Regions from separate parts of the Caballeronia zhejiangensis genome, predicted to be linked through region 2. Evidence: riboswitches for the same ligand, from Rfam matches in the RefSeq annotation. Region 2 holds a riboswitch; the other holds the start of a gene.
The links. Region 2 has a riboswitch for glycine ahead of gcvT (glycine cleavage system aminomethyltransferase GcvT). Riboswitches for the same ligand answer to the same signal wherever they lie in the genome.
Positions count from the first base shown of each region.

Region 1: linked by a shared signal. The riboswitch ahead of LDZ23_RS32695 (D-amino acid dehydrogenase) and the one ahead of gcvT (glycine cleavage system aminomethyltransferase GcvT) in region 2 are both predicted to bind glycine.

Region 1 is NZ_CP084287.1:638,024-645,208, reverse strand. Features, by position in the region: gene LDZ23_RS32710 (MFS transporter) at 1-1,006, shown strand, start outside; gene LDZ23_RS32705 (LysR family transcriptional regulator) at 1,077-1,985, shown strand; gene LDZ23_RS32700 (gamma-glutamyltransferase family protein) at 2,006-3,610, shown strand; gene LDZ23_RS32695 (D-amino acid dehydrogenase) at 3,653-4,936, opposite strand; glycine riboswitch at 4,994-5,091, opposite strand; glycine riboswitch at 5,094-5,183, opposite strand; gene LDZ23_RS32690 (MFS transporter) at 5,856-7,154, opposite strand.
Region 2 is NZ_CP084283.1:2,838,912-2,846,096, reverse strand. Features, by position in the region: gene LDZ23_RS13685 (UvrD-helicase domain-containing protein) at 1-1,319, opposite strand, end outside; gene LDZ23_RS13680 (oxidoreductase) at 1,473-2,516, shown strand; gene LDZ23_RS13675 (hypothetical protein) at 2,520-2,846, opposite strand; glycine riboswitch at 3,044-3,149, shown strand; glycine riboswitch at 3,159-3,290, shown strand; gene gcvT (glycine cleavage system aminomethyltransferase GcvT) at 3,407-4,531, shown strand; gene gcvH (glycine cleavage system protein GcvH) at 4,594-4,974, shown strand; gene gcvP (aminomethyl-transferring glycine dehydrogenase) at 5,036-7,185, shown strand, end outside.

The DNA.
Region 1 (7,185 bases), on a different replicon from region 2:
GCTCGTCATCGCCTGCGCGCCTTCGTATGCGATGCTCGGCGCCGGCGGCACGCTGATCCTCGTATTGGGCAAGTTACTGCAAGGCTTCTCGGCGGGCGGCGAGTTCGGCTCGACGGTCTCGTTCGTCACCGAGCACGCGCCGCGCGGCATGAAGGGCTATTTCGCGAGCTATCAGGTGGTCGGCATCGGGCTCGCGACGGGACTCGCGAGCATCGTCGGCCTCGGCACGACACGCCTGATGACGCCTGACACGCTGCTCTCGTGGGGTTGGCGCGTGCCGTTCATCATCGGCCTCGCGATCGTGCCGTTCGGCTACTGGATTCGCCGCCGCGTCGACGAAACGCCTGAGTTCGAAGCGAGCCGGCACGAGCACAGTCCGCTGCGCGAGACGCTCGCGACCGCCAAGGCGCGCATCGCGGCGGCGATCGGGCTGTACTCGCTCGCCGCGTCGACGAACTATCTGCTGGGCGTCTTCATCCCGCTCTATGCGCAGAAGGTGCTCGGCCTATCCCCGGCCGATTCGATGCTCGGCGCGATCGGCTATTCGGTCGCGCAGATCTTCCTGCCGCCCGTGTTTGGCGCGCTGTCGGACCGCGTGGGACGGCTCGCGCTCATCACGGCGGGCACGCTGCTGACGGTCGCGCTCACGATGCCGGCGTTCCATCTGATGGTCGCGCAACCCACGGTCGGCGTGTACGTGCTCTGCATCACCGGCCTCACCGCCTGCGTCATGGTGTTCCAGGGCGCGATGCCCGCGTTCGTCGCGGAACTGTTTCCGCACGGCACGCGCACGACCTGCATCGCGATCGTTCACAACCTGACTTTCGCGGTCTTCGGCGGCCTCTCGCTGATGATCTGCACGTGGATCGCCAACGAGACCGGCAGCAAGTTCGTGCCCGCGTGGTACGTGATGGTCACCGCCGTGGTCGCGCTTACCTGTATCCTCTGGTTCAGGTTGCGCTATCAGCCTGCGCGCATCGAGGAGAACGCGCTGAACAACGCGTGAGCGTCGCGCCGGTCTTGCCGCGCACGCCGGCTCGCCCGGCCTGGCCCAATCCGACCGGAAAAAACATTCGATGAGACTCAGGCACATAGAGGTGGTCAACGCGATCCGCGTCACGGGCACACTCAAGGCCGCCGCCGCGCTGCTGTCGCTCACGCAGCCGGCGGTCACGCAGATACTGCAGAGCGCGGAGCGCCAGCTGGGCTACGCGCTCTTCGAGCGCACGCGCGGCAAGCTGGTTCCGACGCGCGAGGCCCAGCGCCTCTTTCCCGAGATCATGAAGCTCGACGAGCAGTTGCACGCGGTGCAGCGGCTCGCCGACAACCTGCGCGGCGGCACCGACGAATCGTCGATCCGCGTGTTGGCCGCACCGGCGCTCGCGCAGACCGTCGTCGCCGATGCGGCGCTAGCGTTCGCGGCGATGCATCCGAACGTGAAGCTCTCCGTGCGATCCGACTACTCCGCGACCGCGGTCGCGAACATCGCGCTGATGGACGCGGATGTCGGCGTGCTCTATCACAGCGTCGCGCATCCGGCGATCCGCGAGATCGAACTGGCCTCGAGCCGGCTCGTGTGCGTGGGTCATCCCGACGTGCTCGACGACACCGCGCCAATCGATCTCGCGGCCTTCGACGGGCGTGAGATCCTCGGCCCCGACCCCGACGATCCGGTCGGCCGCCTGCTCAACAAGCGATTCGAGGAGCACGCGCTCGACGTGCGCACGACCCTCACGGCGCAGTCGTATCACTCGCTCATCGCGCTTGCCGCGCGCTCGCGGCTCGTCACGATCGTCGACGAATTCTCGGCGCTTTCCGCCCGCGCGTTCGGCCTGAACGTCGCGCCGCTCGCGCCGGAGATCGCGATTCCGGTCGTCGCAAGTCTCGCGATCAGCGGCGAGCGTTCGGCGCTCGTCAATCAGTTCGTGCAGATGTGCAAGAAAATCATGCGCGCGCAGATGAAGCCGCGCGCCGTTCAATCCTGAACCTTCCCGACACCCGAGCCATGACCATTCAGACCTTCAATCCGTCGCGCGCCACGCGCGGCATGGCGGTCGCGCCGCACTCGCTCGCCTCGCAGAGCGCGCTCGCCGTGCTGCGCGAAGGCGGCAACGCCGTCGAAGCGATGATCGCCGCTGCCGCGACCATCGCGGTCGTCTATCCGCACATGAACGGCATCGGCGGCGACGGCTTCTGGCTGGTCTCGCGGCCGGGCGCCGAACCCGTCGGCATCGAAGCGTGCGGCGCGGCGGCGGCGGCGGCGACGATCGAGCGGTATCGCGGGCTCGGGCTGGAGCGCATTCCGCATCGCGGGCCGCTTGCCGCGAATACGGTTGCGGGTACGGTATCGGGCTGGCATGCGGCGTTCGAGTGGTCGCGCACGACGCTGGGCGGACGGCTGCCGTTGTCGCGGCTGCTGGACGATGCAATCGACTATGCGACGCACGGCGTGCCCGTCACGGAAAGTCAGGCGCGCTGCATCGCCGCCAAGCGCGATGAACTCGAAAGCTTGCCCAGCTTCGCGGACACCTTCATGCCCGCGCCCTTGCAGGCTGGCGATCGCTTCACGCAGCCGCGCATGGCCGCGACGCTTACGCAACTCGTGCGCAACGGGCTCGACGATTTCTATCGCGGCGATCTCGCGCGCAGCATGGTGGCGGAATTGAGCGCGCTGGGAAGCCCGCTCGCGGCCGGCGATCTCGAACGTCACCACGCGCGGATCGTGACGCCGCTCGCCCTCGCCCATTCGCTCGGCACCGTCTACAACATGCCGCCGCCGACGCAAGGCATTGTGTCGCTCATCATCGTCGGATTGCTGGACCGTGTGCTGCGCGACGACATGGACCCGCTTGGCCCGGCGTATGTTCACGCGTGCGTCGAGGCGACGAAGCTCGCGTTCGCGATCCGCGATGCGCACGTCACCGATCCCGATCACATGGACGTCGATCCGCAGGCGCTGCTTGCGCCCGAACGTCTCGACGAGCTCGCCGCGCAAATCTCGATGGATCGCGCCGCGCCGTGGGGCAACGGCCTCGGCCCCGCCGACACGGTATGGCTCGGCGTCATCGACGGCGATGGCGTTGCCGTGAGCTTCATCCAGAGCATCTATCACGAGTTCGGCAGCGGGATCGTGCTGCCTTCGTCGGGCGTGAACTGGCAGAACCGCGGCTGCAGCTTTTCGCTCGACGCAGCCTCGCGCAATCCGCTGATGCCGGGACGCCGGCCGTTCCACACGCTGAATCCCGCGCTCGCGCGTTTCGCCGACGGTCGCGTGATGGTCTACGGCAACATGGGCGGCGACGGTCAGCCGCAATCGCAGAGCGCGGTGTTCACCCGAATCGCGCGGTACGGATGGAATCCGCAGACGGCCATCGATGCGCCGCGCTGGCTGCTCGGCCGGACATGGGGACAGGCGAGCGACTCGCTCAAGCTCGAAGCGCGCTTCGGCGAAGAGACCGCCGCTGCGCTCCGAAGCCTCGGCCACGAAGTCGATGTGCTGCTGCCCTACGACGAAACGATGGGCCATGCGGGCGCGATCATCCGTTATCCGAACGGATGTTTCGAAGGCGGACACGATCCGCGCAGCGACGGTGCGGCGATCGGCTGGTAACGCGCGTTCCCCGCTTGATGTTTCAAGCGGGGAACGCGCCGCTCAGAGCAGCGCTTCGCTGCGCGCCATGCTTGCCGACGGCGCAGCAGCGACCTGAACCGGTTTTCCCGGCCACTTCCGCAGCACGGCTTCCGCGACGAGTTCCGCCGTCGCCGCCGAAAGCGTCCATCCGAGATGCCCGTGCCCGGTGTTGTAGAACACGCCGGGACGCCTGCCCTGCCCGACCTTCGGCAGCATGCTCGGCAACATCGGGCGCAGGCCACTCCACGGAATCACGCGCGCGGTCGACACTTCAGGAAAGTAACGCCGCGTCCATTCGACCAACGGCGCGATGCGGTCCGCGCGGATGTCGCGGTTGAAGCCGTTCAGCTCCGCCGTGCCCGCCACGCGGAATCGATCCGCGCCGAGACGGCTCGTGACGATCTTCGCGCGGTCGTCGAGCAGGCTGACCCACGGCGCGTTCTCGCGGCTGCGCGCATCGTCGAGACAGACGGTGATCGAATAGCCTTTGACTGGATAAACGTTGACGTGATCGCCGGCCATCGAGGCGAACGCCCGGCTGCCCACGCCCGCGCAGATCACGATGCCGTCGAACTGAAGCACGCTTTCTTCGCCCGCCTGCTCGACCCTCAGCGCAATGCGGCCCGCCTCATCATCGAACGATTTCACCGACGTCTCATAGCGGAACTCGACGCCGTAACGCACGCATGCATCGGCGAGACCGCGCGTGAACTTGTGGATGTCGCCGGTCGAATCGGAGGGCGTGAAGAAGCCCGCATGAAAATTGCCCTTCAGCGTCGGCTCGATCGACGCGATTTCCTTAGCTGTTACCGCATGGCGCGCAAGGCCCGCGCCGTTGAGAATCTCGTTCACCTTCGACGCGGCCTCGAACTCCGTGCGGGTAGCGTAGAAATGCAGGATGCCGCGCCGCTCCAGATCGAAGTCGATGCGCTCCGTCTCCGCGATGCGGAACAGATGCTCGCGCGCCGCGAGCGCGAGGCGCACGGTCTCGGCCGTGTTGGCCCGATAGTTCGGAATCTGCCGCAGGAATTCGCCCATCCAGCTGTACTTGTGCCAGCCGGGGCGCGGATTCATCAGCAAGGGCGCGTCGCGCGTGAACATCCACTTGAGACCTTTCAGCACGGTCGCGCGGCTGTTCCAGACTTCCGCGTTGCTGGCGGAGAGTTGCCCGCCGTTGGCGAAGGAGGTTTCCATCGCGGCATAGCGATGACGTTCGAGCACGGTGACGCGAAGGCCGCGCTGCGCGAGGGCGTACGCGCTCGTGACGCCGGTGATCCCGGCGCCGATGATGGCGATTCGTGACATGACATGGTCCAGTTTTCGTTGAGCATCGCCGGCCGTCCATAGCCGGCACCGATGCCCCATCTGTCCATGTACCTGAGAGTTTCGCCCGCGCGCCGTGCATTGCTGCCGGCCGGGGCTCCCCTTCGGTGGGCGCGCATGGCGCCGCTCTCCAGATGTTCCGGCGCACACGGTCCTTTTTGCCTGAGAGTTTCCGGGGCGGTTGCTCCGTCGGCGTCGTCGCGGGGACGAGCTCTTCCGTGGCGCGTTGTCGAACACCTCGACGATACCCATCCGAAATGCGCGTGGCAAGCCTTTCTTTCCTTGGTCCTTCCCCCGGAATTTACTCTCGGAAAGACACGACTCGCCCGAATTTGAGAGGTTGGTCGGGGCTTCAGTGCCTGCATGACGCGCAGCCACTGTTTATATCTCTGTGGACGGCGCGTGTGGCGGGCTGTGGTTGCCGGAGTTTTTCACAATCGCACCTGCGCCCGTCATCGCGGCCCGGCGCCATGAGCAACCAATGAACGGCACGGTGATCGTTGACCTGCGCCCCTCCTCTGCCGCTCCACCGTTGCGATTTCGATGGCTGCTTCCAACGCTCGAGCTATCGCTGGCGACAATGCCGTTGCCAACCATCCAGGGAGCCGTCGCGCGACGGATCGCTACGGTTTTCCCAAAGGCGAAAAGCCAAGCGGCCTCACATCTTGCCGCGTCAGCGGTGAGGATCGACAAAGGTAGCCAGGCAGCCTCATCGGAACGCCGGCGCGCATGGCCGCTGCATTGCGTGCCATGGCTGCATGAAACATGTCCCGTGCAGCCTTTCGTCGTTTAACCTAAGTGGGAGCCGGCCGGATCTTCCTCCCGCTACGAATGAGAGACTTGCCATCGCCGCCTCCCGAAGCTCGGCGAGCAACTGAAAGGCGCGTCAAAGCGGCTGACTTCAACTATGGGCGGTCGGCGTGAGTTGCGCAATGTCGACGGGCTTGCCCGACGAGCGGATGACACGCATTACGATCCACGCCAAAAGATAGGCCGAACCACAGACGACGAACAGCACGTTGTAGCCTGCATTGATGTGGCCGAGCATCTTGAAATGGTCCAGCACTGCGCCAACAAGCAGCGGGAAAAGCGTCGCGCCCAACGCACCGGCCAAGCCACCAATCCCAACAACGGAACCGACTGCTGCCTTCGGGAACATGTCAGATGCGGTGGTGAAAAGGTTTGCCGACCATGCCTGGTGCGAGGCTGCCGCCAAACTCAACAGGCCAACCATCGCCCACATGTTGTCGATGAACGGCGAGAATGCGATCGGCATAACAAGGAACGCAAAGACAAGCATGGTAGTTTGTCGCGCCTTCGTCACAGACCAGCCGCGCTGAATCAGCTTGGACGAGATGAAACCACCGCCAATGCTACCTATTGAAGTTGCGACATATACCATCACCAGCGGAAGGCCGAGGTTCTTCAGATCGAGGTGAAAGCGCGAGTTGAAATACGACGGCAGCCAGAAGAGCATGAACCACCAAATCGGGTCGGTCAGCAGCTTACCGGCGAAGAAGGCCCATGTCGGACGCAGCTTGAGCAACGTGAACCAGCTTACCTTTTGGGTCGCGGGAGCAGAAGCCGAATCCTCGCTGATGTAGGTTAGTTCGGCTTCATTGATCTTGGCGTGCTTTGCCGGCACCTGATACATGAAGTACCAGAAGGCCAGCCAGATGAATCCCGTCATGCCGGTGATGAAGAACGCGGCCTCCCAGCCGTACGTTGCAGCCAGCCACGGCACGGTGGCCGGTGCCGCCACCGCTCCGATACTAGTGCCGGAAGTCAGGATTCCCACCGCAAGTGCCTGCTCTTTGCGCGGGAACCACTCCGACACGCTCTTCACTGCGCAGGGGAAGCTGCCAGATTCCGAGATGCCAAGCAGGGCGCGCATGACGCCAAAGCCCAGCGTGCTGCGCACGAGCGCATGCCCGCAGGCAGCGATACTCCAAACCAATACGCACACGCCGTAACCGATCTTGACGCCGAACTTATCGACCATCTTGCCAGAAAGCACCATGCCGATTGCATAGCAAGCCGTGAACACCATGACGATGTAGCTGTATTGCGTTTCGGTCCAGTTGAACGTGACGGCAAGCTCGGGCTTGAGCAGGCCCAGCACCTGACGGTCCAGGTAATTAATCGTGGTTGCGAAGAAAAGCAGCGCGCAGATGCGCCACCGAATAGATGTACGGTCCATGAGCGACTCCTGTCTCCTGAGGTGCTTGATC
Region 2 (7,185 bases):
TTCGCCGCGCCCGCGAATGCGCCGAGCGCTTCGAGCGTCGTGTTGCCGACACCGCGTCGCGGCGTGGTGATCGCGCGGATGAAAGCGGGATCGTCGTCGGGATTGGCGATCAGCCGCAGATACGCGATCAGATCCTTGATCTCGGCCTTGTCGAAGAACGATTGCCCGCCCGAGAGCACATAAGGAATGCGCTCCCGCCGCAACACCTGTTCGAAGATGCGCGCCTGAAAGTTGCCGCGATAGAGAATCGCGTAATCGCGAAATTGCGTGCGCCGCTCGAACTTGTGCGCCGACAAGCGAAACACGACGGATTCCGCCTCGTGCTCTTCGTCGTTGCAGCCGGTGACGGTGATCGTGTCGCCCATGCCGTGCTCGGACCAGAGCTTCTTCTCGAACAGCTTCGGATTGTTGGCGATGACGTTGTTCGCCGCCGTCAGAATCCGCACCGTCGAGCGATAGTTCTGCTCCAGCTTGATGACATGCAGCTTCGGGAAATCCTTGCCGAGCTGCGCGAGATTTTCGATGGTCGCGCCGCGCCAGCCGTAGATCGCCTGGTCATCGTCGCCGACGGCCGTGAACGCGGCGCGCGGACCGGCCAGCAGCTTCACGAGTTCATACTGGCACGCGTTCGTGTCCTGATATTCGTCGATCAGCAGATAGCGCAGGCGGTTCTGCCACTTGTCGCGCACCTGCTCGTTCTCCGCGAAAAGCTGCGCGGGACGCAGGATCAGATCGTCGAAATCGAGCGCCTGATACGCGTGCAGCGTCGCGGCGTAACTCCGATAGACGATCGCCGCCTGATGCTCGTCCTCGTTGCTCGCGAGCACGGACGCCTGATCGGGCGAAACCATCGCGTTCTTCCACAGCGAGATGATCGACTGGATCTTGCGGATCAGGCCTTTGTCCGTCGTGCCGAGCTGTTCCTGAACCATGCCGAAGCAATCGTCGGAATCCATGATCGAGAACTGCGGCTTGAGTCCGACGTGTTCCGCTTCCTGCCGCATGATCTGCACGCCGAGCGAGTGGAACGTGCAAATCGTCAACTGATTGACGGGAATCTTGCGGCCTTCCTTGCCGGGCGTCGTGAGCGTCTTGCCTTCGAGGAGCTTGGCCGTGCGCTCCCGCATTTCGAGCGCGGCCTTGTTCGTGAAGGTGAGCGCGGCGATGTGCTTCGGCTCGAAGCCGCGCCCTTCGATCAGATGCGCGATCTTCTGCGTGATGACGCGCGTCTTGCCGCTGCCCGCGCCGGCGAGCACGAGACAGGGACCATCGAGATAGCGCACGGCTTCGCTTTGCGCGGCGTTCAGACCAGCGGACATCGTTTTGGCTTTGGAGTTTGGGCGCGCCTGGCTGTGACTTGCGCGAAGGAGAGCGCGATGTTAACACGATAGAGGCGACGATAGAGGCGGCGCGGTTCCGGCCCCTGTTCGTGCCACAATATCCGGTCAATTCAACGACAGGACGATGCCCGCATGGACACAGCACTCAAAGTCGGCGTAATGGGCTACGGCCTCGCCGGCGCGACGTTTCACGCGCCCGTCATCGAGCACTGCGGCCGCGCCGAAGTCACGGCCATCGCCACGTCGCAGGCCGAGCGCGCGCAGGCCGATTATCCGAACGCGCGGATCGTCGCGGATTTCGACGCGCTGCTCGCCATCGACGAACTCCAGTGCGTCGTCGTCGCGACGCCGAACGACACGCACTTCGATCTCGCGCATCGGGCGCTGTCGGCGGGCAAACACGTGGTCGTCGACAAACCGGTGACGCTTTCGTCGCGCGACGCCCGCACGCTCGCCGATCTCGCGCAGCAGAAAGGGCTCGTGTTCGCGCCGTTTCACAACCGTCGCTGGGACGGCGATTTCATGACGGTGCGCGCGCTCATCGAAAGCGGACGGCTCGGGCGCATCACGCATTACGAATCGCATTTCGACCGTTTCCGCCCGAAAGTGCCGCAGCGCTGGCGCGAGGAAGCGGAGCGCGGCGGCGGCCTGCTGTTCGATCTGGGGCCGCATCTGATCGATCAGGCGCTGACGCTCTTCGGCGCGCCGCAAACGGTGACGGCGTTCGTGAAGGCGCATCGCGACCACGCGCACGCGCCGGACTACGTGCATCTCGTGCTCGGTTACGCCGACAAGGAAGTAATCCTGCACGCGAGCGCGCTCGCGGCGCTGGAGCCGCCGCGTTTCGCGATCCACGGCACGCGCGGCAGTTATGTGAAGAACGGGCTCGATACGCAGGAAGATCAGTTGCGTTCGGGGATGCGCCCGGGCAATCCGGAGTTCGCGAAGAATCCGCCGGGCACGTTGCGCGAGGTCGATGGCGATCTCGATCTGCGTCACGAATTCGCCACGAGAGATGGCGCGTACGTCGAGTTTTATCGTGCGCTGGCGGCGGCGATTCTGGATGGCAAGCCGTTTCCGGTTTCGCCGCAGGACGCAGTCGACACGATGACGATCATCGAACTCGCGATGCAGAGCGAGCAAGAAGGGCGGCGCGTGCCCTTCGCGCGCGGCTGACGCCTAGCGGCGGCTGACGCTGCCGCACGTCGTCCGCACTTCGCCGGCGATGTCGCCGCAGTTCACGTTGCCCGACACCGTCGACACCGCGCCGCCGACATCGCCGCAAGTCACGTTGCCCGACACGGTCGACACGACGCCGACCGCGCCGTGAACCGCGACCGTATCGCAGTTGTCCGCCTGAAACGCCTGAAGGTCGCCGTGCACTTCGAGCGTGATGCGCGTCGCTTCGCCGGCGCTCACGTTCTTGCCGTCGACGAGCACGCGGCCGCCGCGAACCGACACATGGTTGCCTGTATAAGTAACGCCGTTGATGGTGATCGTGGCCATGATCGTCGAAGAGGAATCAACGCGATCCGAACAGTGTACGCATAATTTCATTGCGAAAAAGCGCTGCTTCTGAAACAAACTACGACGGATTTGTCGATACACGCTCGCGCGTTTGCATCGGTTTCGAATCTGCGGAAAAGCGCAATCGCGCAAGTCCGAATCCGTTTGACAACCCCAATTCGGTCGCGTAAATTCTGCCGCACGCGTCGGGAGAGCGCGTGGCCTTTCATCGCAACGAGAAAGACCGCGCCGCCGAAGGGGCATACCCGCAAACTCTCAGGCAAAAGGACCGACCGCGTCGAGGAACGAGTTTCCTCGCACTCTGGAGAGCGGCAGCGGCTTCGTCATTGAGCCAGTTGCCCACCGAAGGGGCGCGCGATGGACCGCGGCACAGCCGTGCACGGTTCGCGCAATCTCTCAGGTACCGAGGACAGAGGGGTCACGCATCGCAACCGCTCGCGGCATGGGCCTTGCGCGCTGCTTCCCGCAGCACGAAAGGCGCATCCGGCAGGCGAATAGTGCGCTGCGTGGCCTTTTTTGTTTCGCGAACCGAGGCCCCGATGACTTCTCTTCAACACACGCCGCTGCACGCCGCTCACCTCGCGCTCAACGCGCGCATGGTCGATTTCGGCGGCTGGGACATGCCCGTCAACTACGGTTCGCAGATCGACGAGCACCGCGCGGTGCGTACCGACGCCGGCATGTTCGACGTCTCGCACATGCGCGTCGTCGATTTCGAAGGCGAGGCCGTCCGCGAATTCTTCAAGTACGCGATCGCCAATAACGTCGACAAGCTGACGACGCCCGGAAAAGCGCTCTATTCCTGCCTGCTCGACGGCGACGGCGGCGTCATCGACGATCTGATCGTCTACTACTTCTCCGAAACGAGTTTTCGCGTCGTCGTGAATGCGGGCACGGCGGAGAAGGACATCGCCTGGTTCGGTCAATTGAATGCCGAAGGCGAATTCAACCTTTCCATCACGCCGCGTCGCGACCTCGCGATCATCGCCGTGCAAGGTCCGAACGCGCGCGAAAAAGCCTGGCAAGTGCTGCCGGACACGCGCGCGCAGACGCAGGACATCAAGCCGTTCAACGCGGTCGTTTTCCCGTCGACGCAATTCGGCGAACTGATGCTCGCGCGCACCGGCTACACCGGCGAGGACGGTTTCGAGATCGTCGTGCCAGCGACGCATGTGGAAGCGCTCTGGAACGCTTTGCGCGACGCAGGCGTGAAGCCCGCCGGCCTCGGCGCGCGCGACACGCTGCGCCTCGAAGCCGGCATGAACCTCTACGGCCAGGACATGGACGAGAACGTCTCGCCCCTCGACGCCGGCCTCGCGTGGACCGTCGATCTGAAGACGCCGCGCGATTTCGTCGGCCGCAGCGCGCTCGAAGCGCACGGCTCGAAGGCGAACTTCGTCGGGCTCGTGCTCATCAAGGAAAACGGCAAGGCGGGCGGCGTGCTGCGCGCGCATCAGAAAGTCGTCACGGAACGCGGCGACGGCGAAATCACGAGCGGCACGTTTTCGCCGTCGATGCAGGAGTCGATCGCGTTCGCGCGCGTGCCCACGGGTGTTGCCGTCGGCGACACGGTGCAGGTCGTCATCCGCGACAAGCAACTGCCGGCGCGCGTGGTAAAACTTCCGTTCGTGCGCAACGGCAAGGTTCTGGTTGAGCTTTCCTGAAGCCGTCGCGCCCGTTTCCTCCGATCAAGAACCTCACGAAAGAACCACGCAAGGAGCATCCAATGAGCATCCCGGCCGATCTGAAATACACCGAATCGCACGAATGGGTCCGCACCGAATCCGATGGCACGCTGACCGTCGGCATCACCGATCACGCGCAGGAAGCGCTCGGTGACATCGTGTTCGTCGAACTGCCCGCGGCGGGCAAGACCGTTGCGGCGGGCGACGCGATCGCGGTGATCGAATCGGTGAAGGCCGCTTCCGATATTTACGCGCCGGTGTCGGGCGAGATCGTCGCATCGAACGACGCGCTGACTTCGGCGCCCGATCAGGTCAACGGCGCGCCGTACGAAAGCTGGCTCTTCAAGATCAAGCCGGCCGGCGACGCCACGCTCGACAAGCTGCTCGACGCCGAAGGCTACGGCAAGTCGATCGGCGAATAACCCATCTCAATGACGATGGCGGCTCGCGCAGACAAGAGCGAGCCGCGTCGCAGGAATTCACATGAAGCTCGAACACCCGGATCGCCTGATGAACCGCACATCCCTGTCACTCGCCGCGCTCGAATGCCACGACGCATTCGCCGAGCGGCACATCGGCCCCGATGATGCCGACCAGCGCGCGATGCTCGACGCGCTCGGTTTCGCGTCGCGCGCGGCGTTCATCGACGCGGTGATTCCTGAATCGATCCGCCGCAAGGACACGCTGCCGCTCGGCGCGTTCACGCAGCCGAAAAGCGAGGCGGAAGCGCTCGCGTATCTGCGCAAGCTGGCGGACGAGAATCTGGTGTTCCGGACTTACATCGGCCAGGGTTACTACGGCACGCACACGCCGGCGGTGATCCTGCGCAACGTGCTCGAAAATCCGGCGTGGTACACGGCATACACGCCCTATCAGCCGGAAATTTCGCAAGGGCGCCTCGAAGCGCTGCTCAATTTCCAGCAGATGGTCATGGACCTGACTGGCCTCGCGATGGCCAACGCCTCGCTGCTCGACGAATCCACCGCCGCCGCCGAAGCGATGACGCTGCTGCAACGCATCGGCAAGCCGAAGTCGAACGTGTTCTACGTTGCCGACGACGTGCTGCCGCAGACGATCGAAGTCGTGAAGACGCGCGCGAAGCCGGCGGGCATCGACGTGAAGGTCGGTCCCGCCGCCGATGCCGCCAGCGCGAATGCATTCGGCGTGCTGCTGCAATATCCGGGCGCGAACGGCGATGTGCGCGACTATCGCGCGCTCGCCGAAGCGATCCACGCGGCGGGCGGCCATGTCGTCGCCGCGGCGGATCTGCTCGCGCTGACGCTCATCACGCCGCCGGGCGAATGGGGCGCGGATGTCGCGATCGGCAATACGCAGCGTTTCGGCGTGCCGGTCGGCTTCGGCGGGCCGCACGCGGCATACATGGCCGTGCGCGATGAATTCAAGCGCCAGATGCCGGGCCGTCTCGTTGGCGTGACCGTCGATGCGCAGGGCAATCCGGCGCTGCGTCTCGCGCTCCAGACGCGCGAGCAGCACATCCGTCGCGAGAAGGCGACGTCGAATGTCTGCACGGCGCAGGCGCTGCTCGCGATCATGGCGAGCATGTACGCGGTCTATCACGGCCCGCGCGGTCTCAAGACGATCGCGCTGCGCGTGAATCGCGTGGCGTCGATCTTTGCGGCGGGCGTAAAGAAGCTCGGCTACACGATCGCGAACGACACGTTCTTCGATACCGTCACGATCGAAAGCGGCGCGAGCACGACCGCGCTGCATCAGGCCGCGTACGCCGCGCACATCAATCTGCGTCATGTGAGCGCGAGCCAGGTCGGCGTTTCGCTCGATGAAACCACCACGCGCGACGACTTGCAGAAGCTCTTCGCGCTCTTTGCGGAGGTCGCGGGCAAGACCGAAACGTTCGATATCGACGCGCTCGATCAATCGGTGACGGATTCGCTGCCGCAGGCACTGCATCGCACGAGCGAGTATCTGACGCATCCGGTTTTCAATCGCCACCACTCCGAGCACGAAATGCTGCGCTATCTGCGCAGTCTCGCGGATAAAGACCTCGCGCTCGACCGCACGATGATCCCGCTCGGTTCCTGCACGATGAAGCTCAACGCGACCTCGGAAATGCTGCCGGTCACGTGGCCCGAGTTCGCGGCGATTCATCCGTTCGCGCCCGCCGAGCAGACGGTCGGCTATCGCACGATGATCGATCAGCTCGAACAGATGCTCGTCGCGTGCACGGGTTACGCGGCGGTGTCGTTGCAGCCGAACGCCGGTTCGCAAGGCGAGTACGCGGGCTTGCTCATCATTCACGCGTATCACGAGTCGCGCGGCGAAGGGCATCGCAACGTGTGTCTGATTCCGGCGTCCGCGCACGGCACGAATCCGGCGTCGGCGCAGATGGCGGGCATGCAGGTCGTCGTCGTCGCGTGCGATGCGAACGGCAACGTCGATATCGACGATCTGAAGGCGAAGGCCGAAAAGCATTCGGCGAATCTCGCGGCGATCATGATCACGTATCCGTCGACGCACGGCGTGTTCGAGCGCAACGTCCGCGAAATCTGCGACATCGTGCACGCGCACGGCGGCCAGGTGTATGTCGACGGCGCGAACATGAACGCGATGGTCGGTCTCTGCGCGCCCGGCCAGTTCGGCGGCGACGTATCGCA